2 regions of the Thalassospira sp. MBR-102 genome follow, and region 2 is predicted to be linked to the other one. Evidence: riboswitches for the same ligand, from Rfam matches in the RefSeq annotation. Region 2 holds a riboswitch; the other holds the start of a gene.
The links. A riboswitch is a leader RNA that binds a small molecule or an ion and turns the genes downstream of it on or off. The one in region 2 is predicted to bind glycine.
Positions count from the first base shown of each region.

Region 1: another riboswitch for glycine. It lies ahead of ABIE64_RS14205 (L-serine ammonia-lyase); the one in region 2 lies ahead of gcvT (glycine cleavage system aminomethyltransferase GcvT).

Region 1 covers NZ_JBEPTC010000008.1:30,323-42,674, forward strand. Annotated here, with positions in the region: gene ABIE64_RS14170 (ABCB family ABC transporter ATP-binding protein/permease) at 1-1,442, opposite strand, end outside; gene ABIE64_RS14175 (glutamate-5-semialdehyde dehydrogenase) at 1,749-3,035, shown strand; gene ABIE64_RS14180 (nicotinate-nucleotide adenylyltransferase) at 3,032-3,640, shown strand; gene rsfS (ribosome silencing factor) at 3,695-4,084, shown strand; gene rlmH (23S rRNA (pseudouridine(1915)-N(3))-methyltransferase RlmH) at 4,166-4,624, shown strand; gene ABIE64_RS14195 (hypothetical protein) at 4,727-5,383, shown strand; gene ABIE64_RS14200 (dihydrofolate reductase family protein) at 5,390-5,923, opposite strand; gene ABIE64_RS14205 (L-serine ammonia-lyase) at 6,076-7,491, opposite strand; glycine riboswitch at 7,562-7,689, opposite strand; glycine riboswitch at 7,693-7,792, opposite strand; gene gpmI (2,3-bisphosphoglycerate-independent phosphoglycerate mutase) at 8,067-9,659, shown strand; gene ABIE64_RS14215 (murein hydrolase activator EnvC family protein) at 9,637-10,986, shown strand; gene ABIE64_RS14220 (S41 family peptidase) at 10,983-12,287, shown strand.
Region 2 covers NZ_JBEPTC010000002.1:110,684-123,035, forward strand. Annotated here, with positions in the region: gene ABIE64_RS04005 (protein-disulfide reductase DsbD family protein) at 1-2,015, shown strand, start outside; gene ABIE64_RS04010 (peroxiredoxin) at 2,368-2,850, shown strand; gene ABIE64_RS04015 (hypothetical protein) at 2,940-3,344, opposite strand; gene ABIE64_RS04020 (protein phosphatase CheZ) at 3,555-4,460, opposite strand; gene gcvPB (aminomethyl-transferring glycine dehydrogenase subunit GcvPB) at 4,663-6,159, opposite strand; gene gcvPA (aminomethyl-transferring glycine dehydrogenase subunit GcvPA) at 6,156-7,511, opposite strand; gene gcvH (glycine cleavage system protein GcvH) at 7,515-7,886, opposite strand; gene gcvT (glycine cleavage system aminomethyltransferase GcvT) at 7,977-9,089, opposite strand; glycine riboswitch at 9,147-9,249, opposite strand; glycine riboswitch at 9,253-9,376, opposite strand; gene ABIE64_RS04045 (hypothetical protein) at 9,613-10,197, opposite strand; gene ispH (4-hydroxy-3-methylbut-2-enyl diphosphate reductase) at 10,424-11,371, shown strand; gene ABIE64_RS04055 (homoserine kinase) at 11,404-12,352, shown strand, end outside.

The sequences.
Region 1 (12,352 bases), on a different contig from region 2:
TCGATGCTGGCGAGTTTGGCGGCATTGGTGATTTCCGCCTCTTCCGCTCCGGGGCGACCATAAGCGATGTTATAGGCAATCGTATCGTTAAACAGGACTGTATCCTGCGGCACGATACCGATCGAACGACGCAGGGATGTCTGCGACACATCGCGGATATCCTGCCCGTCAATCGTGATCCGACCGCTTGAGACGTCATAGAAACGGAACATCAGGCGGGTCAGGGTCGATTTGCCCGCCCCGCTTGGCCCGACAACAGCAACGGTTTTGCCCGCCGGAACTTCGAAACTGACACCCTTCAGAATCTGACGATCCGGGTTATAGGCGAATTTGACATCATCGAACCGGATTGCCGCATCCGCACAAACCAACGCAGGTGCCCCGGCCTTGTCTTCGACTTCTTTTTCGACGTCGAGTAACGAAAACATGCGTTCCATGTCGGTCAGCGACTGCTTGATCTGCCGATAGACAAAACCAAGGAAGTTCAGCGGCATGTAAAGCTGCAACAAATAGGTATTCACCAGCACAAAGTCGCCAATGGTCATGTTGCCATCCTGAACACCCTTGGCCGCCAGAAGCATGTTCAGAACCAGACCAACCGCAATGATGGCACCCTGCCCGATATTGAGCTTGGACAGGGATTCCTGCGACTTCACCGCCGCCGTTTCGTAACCGCGCAAGGCATTGTCGTAACGCCGGGATTCGTGATCCTCGTTATTGAAATACTTGACCGTTTCATAATTGATCAGACTGTCGATGGCCTTGGTGTTGGCTTCGTCATCGCGCTGGTTCATTTCGCGGCGGAACTTCATGCGCCATTCGGTCACGATCAGGGTGAACGCGATATAGATCACGATGGTGACAAACGTGATCAGCGCGAACCAGAAATCATAAAGCACCCACAGAATGCCCGACACCATGAAGATTTCAAGCAGGGTCGGCAGAATGTTGAACAGCATGAAGGACAGAAGGAATTCAATCCCCTTGACCCCGCGTTCAATGGCGCGAGAAAGCCCGCCCATCTGACGATCCAGATGGAACCGAAGCGACAGGGCATGTAAATGTTCAAAAACGCCAAGGGCGGATGTCCGGATGGCACGTTGCGCGACCTTGGCAAAGACGGCATCGCGCAATTCCCCGAAGGCCGAGGATAAAACCCGCACCAGCCCATAGGCGACAATCATCCCCACCGGCACAACAATCAGGGATGTCGCATCGGCACCACCGGACGAAGCACCGGCCTTGCCACCGCCGTCAAGCGCATCGACGGCGTATTTATACAAAACCGGGACATAAACGTTGGCGACCTTCGCCCCGACCAGAAACAGCAGGGCGATAACCACACGGACCTTGAGCTCGAACTCGCCACGCGGCCAAAGATACGGCAGAAAAGTTTTAACAACACCAAATTCAGCGCGGGCTGATGGCTGGTTATCACCCATATTTTTCAAGTTTTTATCCCCTGGTGGGTACCATGTGACGTGTCCGACACAGCCCCGGCTTTCCGATTGACGTCCCGCTTTCCCAAAACAACAGATGGCCCGTAATCAACGATTTGGCAAGCAAGTCGGACAAGAAAGCATGTCTTGCCGTCTACGGAATAGTTCGCAAAACATTGATTTATCGTTCCTAGATGATTGCAGTTACGCGGTCAGAGGGATATTTTGTCAAATTGTCGATAAAATTGCGATAAGCCCGCCCCGGGAATTCCGGCCTGCGGGACATCTTCAAGGAACGGAACCAGGACCATGACGGCACTTGCCAGCATCGAAACCCAGGACATCGCAGCACTGATGCACGACATGGGCATCAATGCCCGTGAAGCTTCGCTGAAACTGGCACAGGTCCCGTCCGAACCAAAAACCGCTGCCCTTAAGGCCGCCGCCCGGAAACTCCGCGAAAATGCCGATATCATTCTGGCCGCCAATGCACGCGACATGGAAGCAGGCCGTGCAAAGGGCCTGACGCCAGCATTGCTTGATCGTCTTGCGCTTGACCCTGCACGCATCGAAAGCATGGCGTCCGGGGTCGAAGCAGTTGCCGACCTTCCCGATCCGGTTGGTCGCGAACTTGCCCGCTGGAGCCCCGAACGCAACGGGCTCGATATCGCGCGCGTGTCTGTGCCGCTTGGCGTGATCGGCATCATTTATGAAAGCCGCCCGAATGTGACGGCCGATGCCGGTGCCATGTGCATCAAATCGGGCAATGCCGCCATCCTGCGCGGTGGTTCGGAAAGCTTCCATTCATCCCGCGCGATTTTTGACTGCATGCTTGCCGGTATTCTCGATGCCGGTTTGCCCGAACATGCGCTTCAGATGATCCCGGTGACGGATCGCGCCGCCGTTGGCGAGATGCTGAAACTGTCCGATTACATCGACGTCATCGTCCCGCGCGGCGGCAAGTCGCTGATATCGCGCATTACCGATGAAAGCCGGATTCCCCTGTTCAAGCATCTGGAAGGGCTTTGCCATACCTATGTCCATGCCAGTGCGGATGTGACCAAAGTCGTCGATATCGTGGTGAATGCCAAGATGCGCCGGACCGGCATTTGCGGTGCGACCGAAACCATCCTGATTGATCAGGTGGTTGCCGATGATCTGTTGCCGAAAATTGCCGCTGCCCTTGCCGACAAGGGATGTGAAATGCGTGGCGATGCCAGCGCGCAAAAGGCAGACACCCGCATCCTGCCTGCCACGGACGATGATTGGATCACCGAATATCTTGATGCCATTGTGTCGATCAAGGTCATCAATGGCGTCGAAGAAGCGGTCAACCATATCAACACATATGGATCGCATCACACCGACGCCATTTTGGCCGAGGATACCGATGCGACCGCGACGTTCCTCAATGGTGTTGATTCCGGCATCGTGATCGTCAATGCATCGACACAGTTTGCTGATGGCGGCGAATTTGGCATGGGGGCCGAGATTGGCATTTCGACGGGCAAGCTGCATGCACGCGGCCCGGTCGGAGTCGAACAGCTGACCAGCTATAAATACATCGTGCGCGGCACCGGCCAGACCCGCCCATGAGTTTTTCGACGCCCAGAAGTCATAGTGCCCCGCCCCGCGTCGGATTGCTGGGCGGGTCGTTTAACCCGGCGCATGAAGGGCATCTGCATATATCGCTGGAAGCCTTGAAAACCCTGCAACTTGATGCAGTCTGGTGGCTGGTGTCGCCGCAAAACCCGCTCAAGCCCGCCCAGGGTATGGCCGACCTTGCCGACCGGTTCGATTCGGCGCTGATGATGGCAAAGCATCCCCGCATTGTTGTTTCTGCAATTGAATCAGAACTGGGAACCCGTTATACGGCCGACACTCTCGCAGCCTTGCAGCGTCGTTTTACCCGAACGCGGTTCGTATGGCTGATGGGGGCGGACAATCTGGCCCAGTTTCATAAATGGAAATGGTGGGACAGGTTGATTTTGCGCGCTCCCATTGCGGTTCTTGACCGCGAGGGGTATTCTAACAAGGCATTGTCCGGGACGGCAGCCAAGCGTATGGAACGCTGGCGCATCCCATCGGACAGGGCGGGTTTGCTGGCCGATCTCGATGTTCCGGCCTGGGTTTACCTGCCAATAAAGCGCCATCCGGCTTCTTCGACCGCAATCCGCGCCGAAGGCAGATGGCAGGTTTGACCGGCGGGAGTTCCCCGGATCCGAAACGGATCGGGCTCTCTTGCGTAAATTGAGGTGGCGACCATAGGTACCGCAAAAAAGACTCTGACCCCGGGCGAGCTTCTTGCCCTTATCCAGAGCACGCTAGAAGATGACAAGGCCGAAGACCTTGTCACCATTAATCTGATCGATAAAACCTCCCTTGCCGATCATATGATCATTGCAACCGGGTCATCCTCCAGACGGGTGGCGTCGATGGCAGAGCATATTGTCGAAAAGCTGAAAGAAGCAGGTCAGGGCCGTGCCCAGGCCGAAGGCAAGGAACAGGGCGACTGGGTTCTGGTTGATGCCGGCGATGTCATCGTCCATCTGTTCCGCCCGGAAGTTCGCGCTTTCTACAACATAGAACAGATGTGGGGCGTTGAAAATCCGGCGCTTAAACAGCAGGCGGCGCGACTGTATTAATACAGTCCGCCCCGGTTTGCCCTGACCACCGCGGGGATTGGCCATCGGTGGTCCCCATGCGGGCGGAGCCAGATCGGAAAGATGCAAATTACCCTTGCTGCGGTGGGCCGAATGAAAAACGGCCCCGAGAAAGATCTTTTTGACCATTACGCAACCCGCCTGCGCTGGCCCTTTGCCGTGCGAGAAGTCGAAGAGAAGAAAAAGCTGCCCCCCAATCAGCTTAAAGACCGCGAGGCGGAGCTTTTACTGGGCGTCATCCCCGAAAATGCCTTTTTGATCGCACTTGACGAGCATGGCCGCGAATATGGCTCCATCGATTTTGCTGCAAAGCTTGAAGGCTGGATCGATCAATATGCCGGAAATATCGCCTTTGCCATTGGCGGGGCCGACGGCCATGGGGACGCTATCAAAACACGCGCCAATACGCTTTGGTCACTTGGCAAGGCGACTTGGCCCCATATGCTGGTGCGCGCCCTGATTGCCGAGCAGCTTTTCCGCGCCCATGCCATCCAGACCAACCATCCATATCACCGGGAATAATCCCCAAAGTCACCAAAAGCATTGGTTCCCCCACTCTTGGATAAGTTGTTTCAAATTTTGTCCATGGGTATTTCTCTATCTGTTTGAGTAGGGGAATTAACGATGCAAAACAGATACTTAAAGATTGCCGCCGTTATCGGTTTGGCAATGCTGACCGGCGCGTGCGCAGCTTCGCGTAGCGTTGTCGAAATTCAGGAACCGGCCAAAATTGAGAACCCGGCGACTGGGCCGGCCGTTAAAATCGTTTCGGTCGAAGACAAACGCCAATTCGAGATTGATCCATCAACACCGGATATCCCGTCGCTGTCGAATGACGAGATTGATGATGTCACCTTTACATCGCGTGCCTATGCCCGCAAACGCAACACCTATGGAATGGCACTGGGGGATGTTTTGCTGCCCGAAGGCAAAACTGTTGCCGATGCCGTCAACAAGGCAATCTCCAACGGCTTCAAACAGGCCGGATACCGTGTTCTTGAACCGGGGGACGCCGAATATGACAGCGCCGACGCCGTCGATGCCGACCTGATTAAGTTCTGGTCATGGTTCGAACCCGGTTTCTGGCAGGTCACGGTGCATAATAAGTCCGAAGTGACGTTGAAGGGCAACGAACTGAACAAGGGCGAACCGGTTACAGTCACCGACAGCTATCAGGAAAAGATGCAGATGGTCCTCGACAGCGACTGGCAAAGCAGTGCTGTTAATGCCCTACGCGAACTTTCATCAAAGATTGCCGAAAAACTGGAAACGCTTAAGTAACCGGCTTTAACGCAAATCATACTGCATGCGCACGACACCGGACTTGTAGTGCTCCGATGCCACCAGTTTCGGTGTCGTGCCCACAGCATCCCGGCCAAACAGCCGGATGCCATCTCCCAGAATTTCGGGGATGATGAACATTTCAAGCTGATCGACAAGGCCGCCAAACAGGAATTGGGTCACAACACTGGCCCCACCGACGATCCAGATATCGCCGGTATCGGACCTGTCATCGCGAAGCTGGCTTGCCAGTTCCACAAGACTACCGCCATAGGCCTCTGTATTGGCCGGGCGGTTATCGGGCAAATCGCGCGATGTCAGGACAATCGTGCGGCGATCTTCATAGGGCCAGTCACCAAATTCCATCACCTGATCAAAGGTTTTTCGCCCGATGATCAGTGTTCCCACGGTGCCCAGAAAGCCCTCGAAATCGAACTCGGCCGGATCGAATTGATCAAGCCAGTCAACAGCACCATTGGCGCGCGCGATATAGCCATCCAGACTGACCGCGATATAGATGCGGAACAGTTTCTTTTTCATGCTTTGCCCAACCTGTTCGAGGTCTTTGCCCCGTTTTTGATTTCTCAATGATATCAGATTGCAGGCGCAAGGTGGCAAGAATCGGGCCGGATGAAAAACACCCCCGAAACGGCGGCTTCGAGGGTGTTTGGTCGGTATTTCAAACTGTCAGCTCAACATTCGACCACGTTGACATTGACCGCCAGCCCGCCCTGGCTGGTTTCCTTGTATTTGCTTTGCATATCAATGCCGGTCTGGCGCATGGTTTCGATTACCTTATCGAGTGACACGGTATGCTGACCATCACCGCGCATTGCCAGACGGGCAGCATTGATCGCCTTGACCGCCCCCATGGTGTTGCGTTCGATGCAGGGTACCTGTACCAGACCGCCAATCGGATCACAGGTCAGGCCAAGGTTGTGTTCCATGCCAATTTCGGCGGCGTTTTCAACCTGTTCGGGGGTACCGCCCATGACGGCACAAAGCGCGCCTGCCGCCATTGAGCAGGCCACACCGACCTCCCCCTGGCAACCGACTTCGGCGGCAGAAATCGACGCACGCTTTTTATAGATCGAACCAATGGCCGCCGCCGTTAACAGGAATTCGCGTATTTTCCCCTGTGTCACATTGGCCCCGAACCGTTCGTAATAGCGCAGCACGGCGGGAATAACACCCGCCGCCCCGTTGGTCGGGGCGGTCACGACGCGCGAACCGGCAGCATTTTCTTCGTTAACCGCAAGGGCATAAAGATTGACCCAGTCGATCACGGTCAACGGGTCCTTAAGCCCCGCTTCTGGCCGTTCCGTCAGTTCAAGGTAAAGTTTGCGCGCACGCCGTTTGACATTCAGCCCGCCGGGCAGGATGCCATCGGTTTTGCAGCCACGCTCAATACAATCCATCATCGCGCGATGCACGCGGTCGACAAATTCCTCGGTCTCGGCAGGTTCACGCCAGCTTTTTTCGTTTTCGGCCATGACTTCGGCAATCGACAGCTTTTCCTTTTTACAGATCGCCATCAGTTCATCGGCCGAGGAAAAAGGATAAGGCAGTGTGATATTATCGCCGGAATATTCCGCCCCGCGATCATCGCCCGAGACGATAAACCCACCCCCAACCGAAAAATATTCCTGTTTGTGCAAAACAACACCGTCACGGTCAAAGGCGGTGATCCGCATGCCGTTGGGGTGTTCGGGCAGGCTTTCGGTCATATGGAAAACAAGGTTGGTATCCCGGTTGAAGGCAACCGGATACGCGCCGTAAAGCTGTAATGCGTGATCTTTATCAATCGCATCCATTGTCGGTGCGATCCGGTCGGGATCAACCGAACGCGGTCGTTCCCCCGAAAGCCCCATGATCACCGCGGTATCGGTGGCATGGCCCTTGCCGGTCAGGGCAAGCGATCCGTAAAGATCGACAATTACCGAGCCGATTTTTTCCAAAAGATTCCGGGCTTCGAGTTCCAGACAGAACCGATAGCCCGCGCGCATCGGGCCGACCGTATGCGAACTCGATGGGCCGATGCCGATGGTATAAAGATCGACAACGGAAAGATTAACGTCTTGCGGACGCTGCTTATTTTCTTCGGTCAAATGGGCCTCCCACGGCTCTTTGTCATGCGGATCAATGCCACATGACGTTATAGAACCGGTGTCTTGCCCCCTCTGTCCCTTGACCTGAGATTGTGCGCCCTGTTGCCAAAAACAAAGAAGTCTTTGACGCCATGGCTTCATCCTTCGGTGGAAATATGGTGCCGGGCATTGGCCCCGTACCGCTTTCTCTCTCCAGAGCCTCAATCCGCAACGGTCCATCTGCCTGAGAGTTTTCGGGGCTATTGCTCCTTCGGCGCCGATCTGATCGCGGGATCAAAGCGGGCTCTCCCATCGCGGTTATTCGAGGTATCACCGTAACGCCCGAGATTACAGGCAGGTGATGATCCTTGTCAAAAAGCGACTTTGCAAGCGCACAAAAAATACCCGGTCGGAAGGCTGTTCAATACCGGCATTCATGATAGATTGCGCGTTGAAAATGCTATGATTGGCAGCGTCTGATGGCGGACCCACCGCGCCCGGCGTCTTTGTACGGATGGCAAAATTGCCGGATAATAACCATCTTTACCGGTAATTCAGCCTTTTACCTTATTTCGTGTACTTTAGTTCGTGGGATTATGATTGTGACTGTATCAAATACCGTAAAGCGCCCGCGTCCGGTGGTGCTGTGCATTCTGGATGGCTGGGGTTATCGCGAGGAAAGCAAGGACAATGCGGTTGCATTGGCCAATACCCCTGTTTGGGACGCGCTTTATGCCAACAATCCGACCGGCTTTCTGAAAGCCTGCGGTCTTGATGTCGGCCTGCCCGAAGGACAGATGGGCAATTCCGAAGTCGGCCATATGAATCTTGGTGCCGGCCGGGTTGTGATGCAGGAACTGCCAAAAATTGACGAGGCTGTCAAAACCGGTTCGATCGCCGATACCGATACCGTCAAAAAGGTTATCGCCAAGCTGAAAGAAAGCGGGGGCGTCTGTCATATCGCCGGGCTTCTGTCCGAAGGCGGGGTGCATTCCCATCAGGCCCATATGGCGGCCCTTGCCAAAATCATCGCATCGGCCGGTGTGCCGGTAAAAATCCATGCCTACCTGGATGGCCGCGATACCGCCCCCAAAAGTGCCGCCAAATTCCTTGAAAAATTTCGCGCACTAATTGGTGATGCCAATGTTGAAATCGTGACCGTCACCGGGCGCTATTACGCGATGGACCGCGACAATCGCTGGGAACGCGTCAGTCAGGCCTATTTCACGATGGTAAAGGGCAAGAATTACGCCGATGGCCGCACCGCTGAAAGTGCCGAAGCCGCAATCAGGGCAGCCTATGATGCCGACACCACGGATGAATTCGTTCTGCCGACCGTGATTGGCGATTATGCCGGCATGAAAGACGGCGACGGGCTTTTGATGACCAATTTCCGGGCCGACCGCGCGCGTGAAATTCTGGCCGCGATCTGCGCACCGGACTTTGACGGGTTTGACCGTGGCACCCCGATCAGATTTGCCGTGCAGGCCGGTATGGTTGAATATTCATCCGACCATGCAAAATATATGGATGCGATCTATCCGCCGCAGGTGTTGCCAAATATCTTTGGTGAAGTCGTTTCCAGGGCTGGCATGAAGCAGTTGCGCATCGCGGAAACCGAAAAATATCCGCATGTGTCCTTCTTCTTTAACGGCGGCGAAGAACAGGTTTTCGAGGGCGAAGACCGTATTCTGGTGCCATCGCCCAAGGTCGCGACCTATGATTTGCAGCCGGAAATGTCGGCCCCGGAAGTGACCGAAAAGCTGGTGGCGGCGATCAGGGCTGAAACCTATGACGCGATCATTCTGAACTTTGCCAACCCCGACATGGTCGGCCATAGCGGCATTTTGTCCGCCGCGATGAAGGCCGCCGAAGCGGTCGATACCTGCCTTGGGCAGGTTGTTGATGCGGTTAAATCGGTGGGCGGCGTGATGTTCGTTACCGCTGATCACGGGAACTGTGAGATGATGGTGGATCCGGAAACCGGCGAGCCGCACACCGCGCATACGCTTAATCTGGTGCCGACCATTCTGGTGAATGGACCCGAAGGCGCGACACTGGAAAATGGTCGCCTGGCCGACGTGGCACCGACTTTGTTGCAGCTTCTCGGGCTACCGCAACCGGCGGAAATGTCCGGCAAACCGTTGATCAAGGGTTTGAAAGGGAATGATGCGCTTCTTGCGAACTGATCTGCGTTCCAAGACCGCCCTGCCTGCGCTGGCTGTGATTGCAGCCATGATCGCGGGCGGGGCAGCGCCGTCTTTTGCCCAGTCGCTACGCAAGGTCGACAGTCAGCTTGATAAACTTGAAAGCCAGCTGTCAGAGCAGCAAAAGCAGGAAGAATTCCTGGCGCGTAAATCGCGCGAACTCTGGACCGAGGAACAGGCGCTTCAATCCGAAGCCATTTCGGTCGCCAGACGCGCCCAGCGCCTTGAAACAACCCTGACCGATCTTGAAGATCAGCTTGCCGAACTTGAAGTGCGCGAAAAGCGGGCCGCCACCAGCCTTGAAGACAAAGCCGGGCAATATGCCCGCATCCTGATGGCCTTGCAGCGTTTGTCGACCACCCCGCCCGAAGCTGTGATCGCCCTTCCGACCAGCCCGCAGGATACATTGCGGTCAGCCATCCTGTTAAAGGCCGCCCTGCCCGGTGTTGAACAGCATGCGCGCGATTTGCGCGCCGAGCTTGAAGAAATTGGCACCCTTCGCGAAGACATCCGCACGCGCCGCAGCGAAATGGCAACCGCCACCAAAGAATTACAGGCAGAGCGCCAGTCACTGGCCGCCCTGCTTAACGAAAAGCGCAAACTGCGTTCGGAAACCGAGGCCGAGGCCAAAATGGCATCGCGCGCCGTCAATGAACTGGCGACCGAGGCAAAATCATTGGGCGATCTTCTGGAAAGCCTGAAAAAGCGGGCGGAAGGCGTTCCCGAACCCCGCATGAAACCGGAACGCCAGATCGCCAAGCGCACGGAACCCAAACCGCCCCCGGCCCCATCGACAATTGCCAGAAACGAGCCGCCCGCCACCCCTGCGGAAAAAACAGCCCCTGCCAGCAAGGCACCATCGGCAAATGATGAAGAGCTTTCTGTCGGCAGTTCGATCACGCTGGCACACGGACAATTGCGTATGCCCGCAAGCGGAAAGGTCGTTACATTGTTTGGTGAACGGTCCCGCGGACCGGACGGACTGGCGGTTACACATTCCAAAGGGATCGAGATCGACACACGCCCAAACGCGCAGGTCGTATCGCCCTTTGACGGCAAAGTTGTATTCGCCGGGCCCTTCCGTGGCTATGGCCGCCTCTTGATTATCGAACACGGCGAAGGATACCATAGCCTTATCGCTGGTTTTGATCGGCTCGACAGTGTGGTAGGACAATATTTGTTGGCGGGTGAACCTGTTGGAATAATGGGTGAATTATCGCCTAAACTCTATCTGGAGATGCGCCATGACGGTGAAGCGATCAATCCGCTTCCCTGGCTGGCCTCGAAAAACGGCAAGGTAAGTGGATGAAAACCTCTCGATTGGCAGTATTCGCACTCGCTACCGGCATGACTTTGGGCCTTGCTTCGCCCGCGCTGGCGCAATCTTCACCAACAACATCAGCCGAAACCTATCGGCTGCTGAACCTGTTTGGCGATGTGTTTGAACAGGTGAAATCGAAATATGTCGAAGAAGTCGATGACAAGCAGCTGATCGAAGCGGCCATCAACGGCATGCTGACATCGCTTGATCCGCATTCCTCCTATCTGAATATGGATAATTTCGAGGAAATGCAGGTCGATACCCGCGGCGAGTTCGGCGGGCTTGGTATTGAAGTCACGATGGAAGAAGGCTTTGTCAAAGTCATTTCCCCGATTTATGACACGCCCGCCGAAAAGGCCGGTTTGCAACCCGGTGACTTCATCACCCATATCGACGGCAAACCGATCCGTGGTCTTGGCCTGAACGAAGCGGTTGAAATGATGCGCGGCAAGGTCAATACGGACATTATCCTGACCATCATGCGCAAGGGTGAAACCGCACCGTTTGATGTCACCCTGACCCGGGCCGTGATCAAGATCCAGTCGGTTAGATCCGAAGCAAAGGATGATGTCGGATATATCCGCATCACCAAATTCAACGAGCAGACCTTTAGCGGCCTGCAACGTGCGATCACCGAGTTGCGCGACCAGATCGGCCCGGAAATCAAGGGCCTTGTGATTGACATGCGCAACAATCCTGGTGGTTTGCTCGATCAGGCGATTTCGGTTTCGGACGCCTTCCTTGATAAGGGAGAAATCGTATCAACCCGCCCGCGCGATACCGAAAATACCGAACGTTACAATGCCCGTCCGGGCGATCTTGCCGACGGACTTCCCATGATCGTTCTGATTAATGACGGTTCGGCATCCGCATCCGAAATCGTTGCCGGTGCCCTTCAGGATCACCGCCGCGCGGTCATCATGGGAACACGCAGTTTCGGCAAGGGATCGGTTCAGACAATCCTTCCGATGCCCGGCAATGTGGCACTGCGTCTGACCACGGCTCGCTATTACACGCCGTCGGGCAAATCGATCCAGGAAGTCGGCATCGTGCCTGACATCATTGTCCCGCAGGCCCGTGTCGAAAGCATCGAAGCCGCCCAGCGCCGATCCGAAGCCGATCTGAATGGTGCATTGCGCAACGAGGATGAAACCATCAGCAACGCCGAAAGCGATGCCAATGATCGCCGCAATGCTGCCGAGGAAATAGCGCTGGAAGATTATCAGCTGTCCCGTGCACTTGATATGATCCGGGGCATCGCCCTGTTCGCACCCCGCCCGCAAGGGTGAGGTGCGATCCGCAGACCGAAAGAGACTGACCTTTCGTGATCAGGAAACTCATAAAATCCTTACGG
Region 2 (12,352 bases):
GCAGTGCCGGGGATGCCGGTTTCCCGCCGCAACTCGACTGGACCGGATCAACCAATATCGGCGACGGTCAAATCCGCTGGCCCGCCCCGCATCGTTTTTCGATCTTTGGCCTCGAAACATTCGGCTACAAGGATCACATCATCCTTCCGATTGATGTGCCGGTGACCGATCCCGCACAGGCCGCCCATATCGAGCTTGATGTCGATTATCTGGTCTGTAGCGACGTCTGCATCCCGGCACAGGCAAACTTCACCCTCGATATCCCCGCCAGCCTTTCGGATGGCGCAAACGGCGATACAGCAGGCATCAGCCGCTTTGCCCACGATATCGAAAAATTCGCATCCCGTGTGCCGCTTCGCGGGGACAACCTGCCGATGTCGGTCAGTGATATCTGGCAGTCGACCGCACAATCAGGCGAAAATGACCAGACCGTCCTGAATGTCGCGATCACCGGCCTTGATCAGACCGCATCCGACCCGGTCGAAATCCTGATCGAAGGCAATGTCCGCCTTGGCTTTGGCGTGCCGGTCCCGACCGCAACCGATGACGCAACCGGCACACAGCAGTTCCGGATTCCGATCTATGGCCTGAAAGACGATCAGGCCACGATTGGCGATGACGTGATCGTCACCGTTATCGCCGGCCCCCTTGCCATCGAACAGGACCGTCAGATTGCCGCCGCGCCGTCTGGCACAAGCAGCACAAGCACCACCACCAGCAGCAACGCGACGTCCAGCCCCGGCATCGCCACCACCAGCCTGTGGTTGCTGGGCGCGCTGGCCCTTCTGGGCGGGTTTATCCTTAATTTCATGCCCTGCGTCCTGCCGGTCCTGTCGCTCAAGGTGATGTCGGCGATGAAGGCCCAAGGCTCTGCGCGCAGTGCGACGCGCCGCGGCTTCCTTGCCAGTGCGGCGGGCATCATCACCTCCTTCTGGCTGATCGCGGCCGTCCTGATCGCCATCAAGCTTGCCGGTGGCACGATTGGCTGGGGCATTCAGTTCCAGCAACCCCTGTTCCTGACCGTGATGACGATCATCGTGGCCCTGTTTGCCTTCAATATGTGGGGTCTGTTTGAAATCAATGGCCCGGCCGAACTCGGCAATGCTGCCAACGATACCATCACCGCGCGCGAAAAATCCGGTCACCACCTTGGCGGTCATTTCCTGACCGGCATGTTCGCAACCCTTCTGGCAACGCCCTGCTCGGCCCCGTTCCTTGGCACGGCTGTCGGCTTCGCGCTGGCCGGCAGCAGCTTTGACATCTTCTGGATATTCACCCTGCTTGGCATCGGGCTGGCCGTGCCCTATCTGGCGATTGCCGCCCGGCCCGAAATCGCCCGCCTTCTGCCCAAACCGGGTCGCTGGATGGGCTTTGTCAAAGGCATTCTGGGCGTGGCCCTTGCTGGCACCGCCATCTGGTTGCTGTCGGTTCTGGCCGTGCAGATCGGGATGGGCGGGGCGATTGCGGTTGGCATCGCCCTTGTCATGGCCGGTATTCTTTTGTTTGCCCGCCATCGCACGACGGTGCAGAAACGCAAATATGTCTTTACCGCACTCGCCACCCTTGGCGTGCTGGCCGCCCTGTTCGCACCGGGCTTTTCCAAGGCCCCGCTCAAGAACACCGCATCGCGCACCAGCACCGAAACCCTGCCGTGGCGGGCCTTCGCCCCGGATGAAATCGCCCGCCATGTTGCCGATGGCAAAACCGTGCTGGTCGATATTACCGCCGAATGGTGCGTGACCTGTCAGGTCAATAAAAAGCTGGTCCTTGAAACCGACGATATGACCGCTGCCCTGACCGCCGATAACGTCATCCTGATGCAGGGCGACTGGACCCGTCCCGATCCGGTGATTTCGCAATATCTGGCGGGTTATGGCCGGTATGGCATTCCGTTCAATGCCGTATTCGGGCCCAAGGCACCGGACGGTGTTCTGCTGTCCGAACTGCTCGGCAAACAGGAAGTTCTTGATGCCATCGCCCGCGCATCCGGTGGTACCGACCTTGTGAAAAAGTGATGTGATGCACATCTTTTCGGGATCACGATAAACCGTGACAAAGATTTGAAACCATCGAAACCCCAACGGATATGATTGAAGATCAACCCGTTTTGCTGTTTGATGGCCCTAGAGCCTTTTCCGTTGGGATTGAAGCGTTTTGCCGGAGGCATTCTTCTGTCCCGCAAGGAAGGGATCGCAGAGCGTAGCGGGGCTACGGTCAAGATCCCTGACGCTGCGGGGCAGAAGAATGTCCCGGCCCGAAGGGTTCGGGTTTGGCGAACAAAATCGCTTCAATCCCAACGGAAAAGGCTCTACCCAATCACCAGAACAAGGGCGGCAATCAAGCCCCCCGCATGACGGAGAAAACCCCATGACCATCGAAGTCGGCAGCAAACTTCCCGAAGTCACGCTTTTCCGCGCCACCGCCGACGGCCCCGAAGCCGTCAACACCAACGAATTTTTCGCCGGTCGCAAGGTCGTTGTCTTTGCCGTGCCGGGCGCTTTCACTCCGACCTGCTCGGCCAAACATCTGCCGGGCTTCGTTGCCAATGCCGATGCCATCAAGGCAAAGGGTGTTGATGAAATCGTCTGCCTGGCATCGAACGATGCCTTTGTTCTGAACGCCTGGGCGAAGGCCGAAAATGCCGGTGAAAACATCACCATGCTGTCCGATGGCGACCTCGCCTTTGTCAGCAAGACCGGCCTTGAACTCGACCTGACCGGTCGCGGCCTTGGCAAACGCGCCAACCGCTTTGCCATGATTGTCGATGACGGCAAGGTCACTGATCTTGCGGTCGAGGAACCCGGCGCCTTTGACGTGTCGAGTGCCGAAACCGTGCTGGGCAAACTCTAAGCCCGAAACACCTGCAAAAAGCAAAAAGCTCCGCCTGATCCGCGGAGCTTTTTATTTTGATCTCGCATCCTTGCCTTGGGGGCAGGCCCCTAACGCGGCAGCAAAACCGGGATCGGTTCTGACCGGCTGTCAAAATCGCATTCAAAAGTCGGGTCGGTGTGTTTGGCAATGAAATGCACCACACCTTCGCGGAAATCTTCCTTGATCGGCGACCAGCTCATGAAGACACCGCCGCGATTGTCATATTCGCGAATGTCACGGTCATGGGACAGTTCAACAAAACTGTGGCCCAGATCTTCGGTGGCCCCGGCGACAAGCCATGACGGTTTGATCCCGCCATGCCACAGCAGATAGACACCGCCAACATTGTCAAGTTTCAGCTCGCTGAAATCATCGATCATGAACAGGCGATAATACTCGCCACGCGGGCTTTTCCGCCATTTGATATCTTGTGCTTTCGGCTGGCGCAAAGTGCCAAGCGACCAGAATCCCATTTCATCCTCCAAGCGCACCAAAACACGCGCAACTGCTCGTTACGCGCATCCCAACGCTGCTTTTGTTTTTATGAACTCGACGATATCCGAAAAATGTAAACTTTTGGTTGACCGATTACAAATCGCGATATCGCAAAATCCTGTTCTTAAACAAGACTTCTTCTGGGTTTCAACCCTGAATATAAGACGGGTACCCCGATTTGGAAATACTCAGTCGAACAATTTGTCGATGTCGTCCTGACTGATCCCCTCGCCTTCCAACTGCGGACCATTCAGAAGATCGTCATCCTCGTTCTTCGGCGTCCCGTCATCATTTTCGGGAACCGGCAGATCGGTAAAGGCATCCTCGCCCCAGATCAGGATCATGTTGTGAACCCGTTCTTCAACGAATTCAAGGGTCCGAACCACCTTGTTGATGCGCTGGCCGGTGATGTCCTGAAAGTTACAGGACTCGAAAACCTTGGTGACCAGAAACGCGATCTGTTCGACATGTTCGGCCACAAAGTCGGATGGTGCCGAATTTTTAAGCGTCATCGCCAGATCGTCGATCTGTTCGGCGGATTCAAGGATCGTATGCGTTGCCATTTCCGTATCCTTGATGATCGCATCAAGTTCGGTGGTCGCACTGACAAGGCGGTCATCCTCGGCCTTCGGATGACGCAGCGACGCGATCTGCATCTTCGCCCTGTGAATATGTTCGTTCATTTCCTCGATCTGCTTGCGGATCAGTTCGAGGTCGTCTTTGTCCGGTTCCGACGCACCCGGACGATTGCTATGGGTAAAATTGCTGCTGACCGGATCGGGCAATACATCCATCGCATCGCCATCCGATGCCGGTGCGATATGGGTGGCATCAATACTGCCCCCGGCACGCACCGCATCGCGCAGTTGGGCTACTTCCGACCTCAGGGCACGAATTTCATCAAGTACAGCCTGATTGATCCCGGATGCGTCAACGGTCGCAGCCGGTTTCGGCGCTGGCAATGGCGCACCTGCCCCCATACCGGTTTCAAGCGTCGGATCGAAAAAGGAATCCGACCAATCTTCGACCACACCACCCGAACGTTCTTTTAAACGGCGTTCTGCGGTGAAAACCTTCTGCACGCGACGTGTCATGGCTGACTTCAATCCTCCGGCAACGGGCTTGACCCGATCCCTGTTCCCCCGATCACCCACCCCCGTGGTCAGATGATCACATTAAAACGAGTATAAGGGTCCAGATTGCTACAAGTCCAATGGGTTTCAAGAACAAGCCTTTGAAAAAGAACACCCCGGCCAGATGACCGGGGTGCGCAAAAAGGTTATGTTGCGTTGCAAATCAAGCAGTTTCAGGCATCCAGCGCAGAACCGGCTTTCTTGCCGCTGCCGTCTCGTCAAGACGACGGCGTGGCGTCAGATACGGTGCATTCTTGAAGAATTCCGCATCGCCCGATTCTGCCTTGGCCACCAATGCCAGAACCGCGTCGCAGAACTGGTCAATCGATTCCTTGGTTTCCGTTTCCGTCGGCTCGATCAAAAGCGCACCATGAACGACCAGCGGGAAATACATGGTCATCGGGTGGAAGCCCTCGTCGATGATCGCTTTCGCAAGATCCAGCGTCGAAACACCGGTATCTTTCAGGAAATCATCGTCAAACAGGGCTTCGTGCATGCAATAGCCCGGAAACGCCACGCTCAGCTTGCCTTTAAGGCGCGCCAGCAGATAGTTGGCATTCAGAACCGCATCGCCCGACGCCTGACGCAATCCATCCGCACCGTGGCTTTTCATATAAGACAGCGCACGAATGAACATGCCCATCTGGCCATGGAACCCTTTCAGGCGACCGAACGGTTTGTTGCCGTCCTTCTCGTCTGCGGTTTCCACCAGATGGAATTTCTCGCCCTTGCGCACGACATAGGGGATCGGTGCGAACGGGGCCAGTGCGTCGGAAAACACAACAGGACCCGAACCCGGTCCACCGCCGCCATGCGGGGTCGAAAAGGTCTTATGCAGGTTGATATGCATCGCATCAATGCCAAGGTCCGCCGGGCGCACCCGTCCGACAATCGCGTTGAAGTTCGCCCCATCGCAATAGAAATACCCACCGGCCGCATGGACCAGATCGGCAATCTTGCGAACGTCGCGCTCAAACAACCCACACGTATTCGGGTTGGTCAGCATGATACCGGCCACATCGTCGCCAAGCTTGGCTTCGAATGCCGCAAGGTCCACACGGCCATCTTCGGTCGCGGGGATCGAATCAACCGTAAAACCACAAGCCGCCGCCGTTGCCGGGTTGGTCCCGTGGGCCGATTCAGGCACCAGAACACGACGACGGTTTTCACCGCGCGCATCAAGGGCCGCCCGGATCGCCATCATGCCGCAAAGTTCGCCCTGTGCGCCCGCTGCGGGCGACATGGAAACCGCGGGCATCCCGGTCAGAACCAGCAACCAGTGTGCGCAACTGTCGATCAGTTCAAGTGCGCCCTGAACCGTGCTTTCGGGCTGCATCGGATGCAGGTCGGCAAGACCGGGCATCCGCGCAACCTTTTCATTCAGGCGCGGGTTATGTTTCATCGTGCACGAACCCAGCGGGAAGAAGCCAGAATCGATGCCAAAGTTTTTCTGCGACAGGCGCGTGAAATGACGCACCACCTGCGGCTCGGACAGGCCCGGAAGACCGACATCGCTATCGCGATCAAGGCCGCCAAGGCGTGATTTGATGCCCGCTGGCTTCGGAAGGTCAACACCGGTACGCCCCGGTTCGCCCATCTCGAAAATCAGCTTTTCCTCAAGCACAAGTCCACGGTTACCGGTATGGGTGGTAAAGCTCATGCCAGCACCTCCTTCAATGCAGACGCAAGGTCCGCGATGTCTTCGTCGGTGTTGGTTTCGGTCGCCGCCACCAAAAGGTAATTGCCCAGATCGTCACGGTTCGGATACAGGCGCGACAACGGAACGCCGCCAAGAACACCCTTGGCAACCAGTGCCTCGACCACCTCGGCTGCCGGTTTGGCAAGCTTGACGGTGAACTCGTTAAAGAAGCTGTCATTGACCACTTCCGCACCCGGTACCGCATCAATCGCATCGGCGGTCTTGCACGCCGTTTCATGGTTAAGTGTTGCCACACCACGATACCCGTCTTCACCCAGAAGGCTCATATGCACCGTAAAGGCCAACGAACACAGCCCGGAATTGGTGCAGATGTTCGATGTCGCCTTTTCGCGGCGGATATGCTGCTCGCGGGTCGAAAGTGTCAGAACAAAACCACGCTTGCCATCCTGATCGACCGTTTCACCACACAGGCGGCCGGGCATCTGGCGTACCAGTTTGCTGGTCGTGGCAAAAAGCCCGACATACGGGCCGCCATAATTCAGGTTGTTACCAATCGACTGGCCTTCGCCGCAGACGATGTCCGCGCCAAAGCTGCCCGGTGACTTGACCGCGCCAAAGGCCATGGCCTCGGTAAACACCACAATCAAAAGCGCACCCTTGGCATGACACGCATCCGCAAGCTTGGTGTGATCCTGAATACGGCCAAACACGTCCGGATACTGGACAACCACACACGCGGTCTGATCATCGATCAGATCGTCAAGCTCATCCGCGGTTGCCTGCTTTTCCGGGTGCCCGTCACGACCGGCAACTTCGGTATCGCTATACTGGCAATAGGTTTCCGTGACTTCACGGTAATGCGGATGCAAGCCACCCGACAGAACCGCCTTCTTGCGGCGCGTGGCCCGGCACGCCATCAGAACGGCCTCCGCGCACGACGTTGCCCCGTCCCACATCGATGCGTTGGCCACATCCATGCCGGTGATCGATGCCACCTGGGTCTGGAATTCGAACAGATACTGCAACGTGCCCTGTGCGATTTCCGGCTGATACGGGGTATAGGCCGTCAGAAACTCACCACGCTGGATGATGTAATCGACCGTGGCCGGAACATGGTGGCGATACGCCCCCGCGCCCAGGAAGCTCGGCACGCTGGCCGTGCCCATGTTTTTGGCGGCCAGTTTCGCCATGTCGCGTTCGACCTGCAATTCACCAAGATGATATGGCAGATCGACCGGCTCGGACAGCAACGCGCCTTCGGGCACGTCGCTATATAACTCGTCAACGGACCCGGCCCCGATGGTTTCAAGCATCGAGGCGCGATCCGCACTGGTTAGCGGAAGATAACGCATATCTTAAAGGCCTTCGACAAAGTCTTTATACGCAGCTTCGTCCATCAGCTCATCAAGCTGGGACTCATCGGAAAGTTCCATGCGGAAGAACCAGCCATCGCTTTCCGGGGCTTCGTTCACCAGTGCCGGATTGTCATCAAGCTCTTCGTTGGCTTCGACAACGACACCATCAAGCGGCGCATAAACGTCGCTGGCGGCCTTGACCGATTCGACAACCGCCGCATCGCCATCCTTGGTCAGCTTTTTGCCAACTTCCGGCAGCTCGACATAAACGATATCGCCAAGCGATTGCTGGGCGTAATCGGTAATGCCAACGGTCGCGACACCGTCTTCATATTCAACCCATTCATGTTCCTGCGAGAATTTTTTAGCCATGGTAATTCGTCCCTGTAAGATCAGTTGTCTCTAAAATCTCGGTATCTTTTGCGGGCCGCAAACGCTGCCCGAACTCTTTTTTTCTGATGATCAGCCGCGATAGTAACGATGTGCCGCAAACGGCAGTTCGACGATTTCCGCCGGGCGTGCCTTGCCGCGCACCATCAGATCGACTTTGGTACCCGGGGCGGCAAATTCAATTGCGACATATCCCATCGCAATCGGGCCATCCACGGTCGGGCCAAAACCACCGCTGGTGATTTCGCCGATTTCTTCACCGTCACTGTTCAGGATCGGGGTGTGTTCACGCGCCGGGGCCTTGCCTTCGGGTTTGATCCCGACACGTTTGCGATCCGCCCCATTGGCAAGCTGATCAAGGATCACATCCGCACCCTTGAACCCGCCTTCTTCGCGGCGGCGCTTGTTGATGATCCAGTTCAGGTCACCCTCGACCGGGGTGGTCGTGGTATCGATATCGTTGCCATACAGGCAAAGACCGGCTTCAAGACGCAGCGAATCGCGCGCGCCAAGGCCAATCGCCTCGACCTCTTCCTCGGCCAGAAGCTTGCGCGCCAGTTCTTCGGCGCGCTCATTCGGCACGGAAATCTCATACCCGTCCTCACCGGTATAGCCCGACCGGGTGACAAAGCACGCGATACCGGCAATATCGATCTCGGCAAAGCTCATGAATTTCATATCGGCAACCGCAGGCGCAAACCGTGCCAGCACGCGGGCCGCATCCGGGCCCTGCAACGCCATCAATGCGCGATCATCAATCTCGATCAGCTCCACACCGTTATCAAGATTGGCCCGCATATGGACAATGTCATCATCCTTACACGCCGCATTGATCACCAGAAACAGGCTGTCGCCCGCATTGGTGATCATCAGGTCATCAAGGATCGTGCCATCGTCATTGGTAAAGGCGGAATAACGGGTGCGGCCGGGTTTCAGAATCGCGATATCACCGGGTACCAGCTTTTCAAGCTCGGCGACGCGATGTTCGCCGGTCAGGCGAACCTGCCCCATATGCGAAACGTCAAAAAGACCGGCCTTCGCACGGGTATGCAGATGTTCGCCCATAACGCCCAGCGGATATTGCACCGGCATGCCGTAACCGGCAAACGGCACCATCTTGGCACCCAGTTCGACATGCAAATCATAAAGGGCGGTTTTCAGCAGTTCGGTTTGATGATCGGCCATCAAGGTCTCCAGACAGGCGTTGAGAAACATAGCCGACCAGTGGCCAACCACGTCCCCCTCTGTCTTGGAGCCTGAAAGAATCACAGCCGGTTTGGATACCGGTCTGCTTACATCTTCGGCGAGGCGCACATCGATTTCTGATGCCGCCTGCTTTCCAGAGTCCCATCTCCCCGCGGTCCGTTTGCCTGAGAGTTTCCGGGGTGGTTGCTCCTTCGGCGTCCGCGCAATCCCTATCGATGCAATCCGACGCATCGATCAAGACCGTGGCACTCTCCCACGGGGATCATTTGGGTATGCCCCCTTATACGGATTTGAATCCGACCAGACCAGCCCCAAAAATCATATCCTTTCGACCCCACCCATTAGTATGAGGATTAAAAGCTCTTTTTTAGTCCCTCCGGCAAATGTCCATTCTTTTGTATGAGGATTACCGAAAACGAACTTTTGTCCAAAAACGAAAATCCCGCCACGCGATGCGGGCGGGATTTGATTATTCACTAAAAATGAATAATAGGCCGGATTATTAATTTTTTCCGAAGCGTCGATTGTAGTCGAGCTGGTCGGCACTCAGCTGGAAACCAAGATAGATTTCATAATCCGGACCGGCCCAGACATCATCCAGCGGCACGTTCAAAGTCACCTGCTCGTCGCGATAGCGCGCCAGGTTCAAATTGCTCGGAAACACCATGTCGACATCAAACAGATTTTTCTGGATAAACTCGCCGGACGGGTCCTTAAGTGCCACGAAATACTGGAGTTTTGCGTTGCGTCCCTGCGCTGCCGGGCCCAGTTCGGCATTGATCACCGGGCTGATGACAACGTTCAGGACCTTTTCTTCAAGGTCATAGCCGCAATCGCCCAGATATCCGGCAAATTCGGCTTCAAGGATAACATCGGTCAGGTCTTTGCCCTGACCATTGAACTGCACCAGACGGGCGGTATCATTGGGCAGGAAGGCACGCGGGCATGCCGGGACCGGCTGTTCTTCGAACGTGCCACACGCTGCCAGAAAACCGGCAAACGACACCAAACCCAATGCACAAACACGCCGCAGTCCGTTCGCAATCGTCATCCAAGCCTCTATAGAACTGGTCAAATTCGCTGTCATGCCCGATCCGGGCACAGCCGCGCGCAGTCTATTCGCTCCGATATGGCGACACAACCCGCTTCCGTTTGAAATCAGTGCATTCACAACAATTGCCACCAATACATGCATCCACATCCATCTTTGCATGGTGTCTGTCATTGCACGTCCGGTGCTGGCGGGTTATGTAACGAAGACACTTGAATAATCGCGGCTGGTGTCGCGCATCATGAACATTCGGACCCGTATCATGTCTGACAAAGCCGACCTTCGGATCATCCTTGCCAACCCGCGCGGTTTCTGTGCGGGGGTGGATCGTGCGATCGAGATCGTCGAAAAGGCGCTGGTGAAGTATGGCGCGCCGGTCTATGTCCGCCACGAAATCGTCCACAACAAATTCGTGGTCGACCGCCTGCGCGATATGGGTGCGGTTTTTGTCGATGAACTCGATAGCGTCCCGGACGGGGTTCCGGTGATCTTTTCCGCGCACGGCGTGCCGAAATCGGTGCCCGAAGCCGCCGAAAACCGCCAGCTTGAATATCTTGATGCAACCTGCCCGCTGGTGTCCAAGGTCCATCGTGGTGCGGAACGCCACCATGCGGACGGCAAACATATTCTTCTGATCGGCCATGCCGGTCACCCCGAAGTCATCGGCACCATGGGCCAGTTGCCACCGGGCAGCATGACCCTGATCGAGACCGAAGAAGACGCCGAAAACCTTCAGGTCGAAAACCCCGAAAACCTTGCGTTTGTGACCCAGACCACCCTGTCGCTGGACGATACGGCCAGGATCATCTCGATCCTGCAAGGCCGTTTCCCGGCGATCGAGGTCCCAAAGAAAGAAGACATCTGCTATGCGACCACCAACCGCCAGCACGCGGTCAAGCTGATCGCGACCGACGCCGATGCCATTCTGGTGCTGGGTGCACCAAACTCGTCGAACTCGAACCGTCTGGTCGAAGTCGCGAAACGCGAAGGATGTGACCGTTCGGTTCTGGTCGAACGCGCCAAGGATATCGACTGGTCAAAACTCGAAGGCATTTCGACCCTTGGCATTACCGCAGGTGCATCCGCCCCGGAAATTCTGGTCGAGGAAGTCATTGATGCCTGCCGTGAACGTTATAACGTCACGGTCGAAACCCTGACTTTGACCAACGAAAACGTCACCTTCAAGCTGCCCCGCCAGCTTGCCAGCTAACCCAGCTCTGATGCAGGAAATCCGGATATCCCATGGCCGTCTATACCGACGTTTCTGACGAAGATATCGCCCGTTTTGTCGCCGAATACGATATCGGCACCGTGATTTCGTTCAAAGGCATCGCCGAGGGCGTCGAAAACACCAACTTCCTGCTTCAGACCGATCAGGCATCCTTCATCCTGACCCTGTATGAAAAGCGCGTGAACCCGGATGATCTACCCTTTTATCTGGGCCTAATGGATCATCTGTCGGCCAAGGGACTGAACTGCCCGACACCGATCCACGGCAGGGACGGGGTTGCGTTACGCCGTTTGTGCGGACGTCCGGCCGCCATCACATCCTTCCTGAACGGCATGTCGCCGCGCCGGATCATGCCCCATCACTGCATGGGGCTTGGCACCGCGCTGGCGCAATTGCACACCGCCGGTCAGGATTTCGACATGTATCTTGGCAATGCGCTAAGTGTGAAGGGCTGGCGTCCGCTGTTTGAAAGCTGCCGTGCCGATGCCGATGGCGTTCAGCCCGGTCTTGAAAAACTGATCGAGGATGAACTGGCCTTCCTCGAAGCCAACTGGCCCCATCAGTTGCCCGCAGGCGTAATCCATGCCGACCTTTTCCCGGATAATGTGTTTTTCTTCCCCGGCAAGGACGACGTTTCCGGCCTGATTGATTTCTATTTCGCGTGCAACGATCTGCTGGCCTATGACATTGCGATCTGCATGAATGCGTGGTGTTTCGAACCCGATAACAGCTTTAACGTCACCAAGGCCCGCAACCTTCTGTCAAGCTATGGCAAGGTGCGCGCATTGTCCGATGATGAACTGTCCGCCCTTCCGATCCTTGCGCGCGGGGCGTCGCTGCGGTTCCTGCTGACCCGTCTTTATGACTGGATCAATACGCCCAAGGATGCGCTGGTCACACCGAAAAACCCACGCGAATACATCAATAAACTGCGCTTTCATCAACGGATCGACAGTGCCA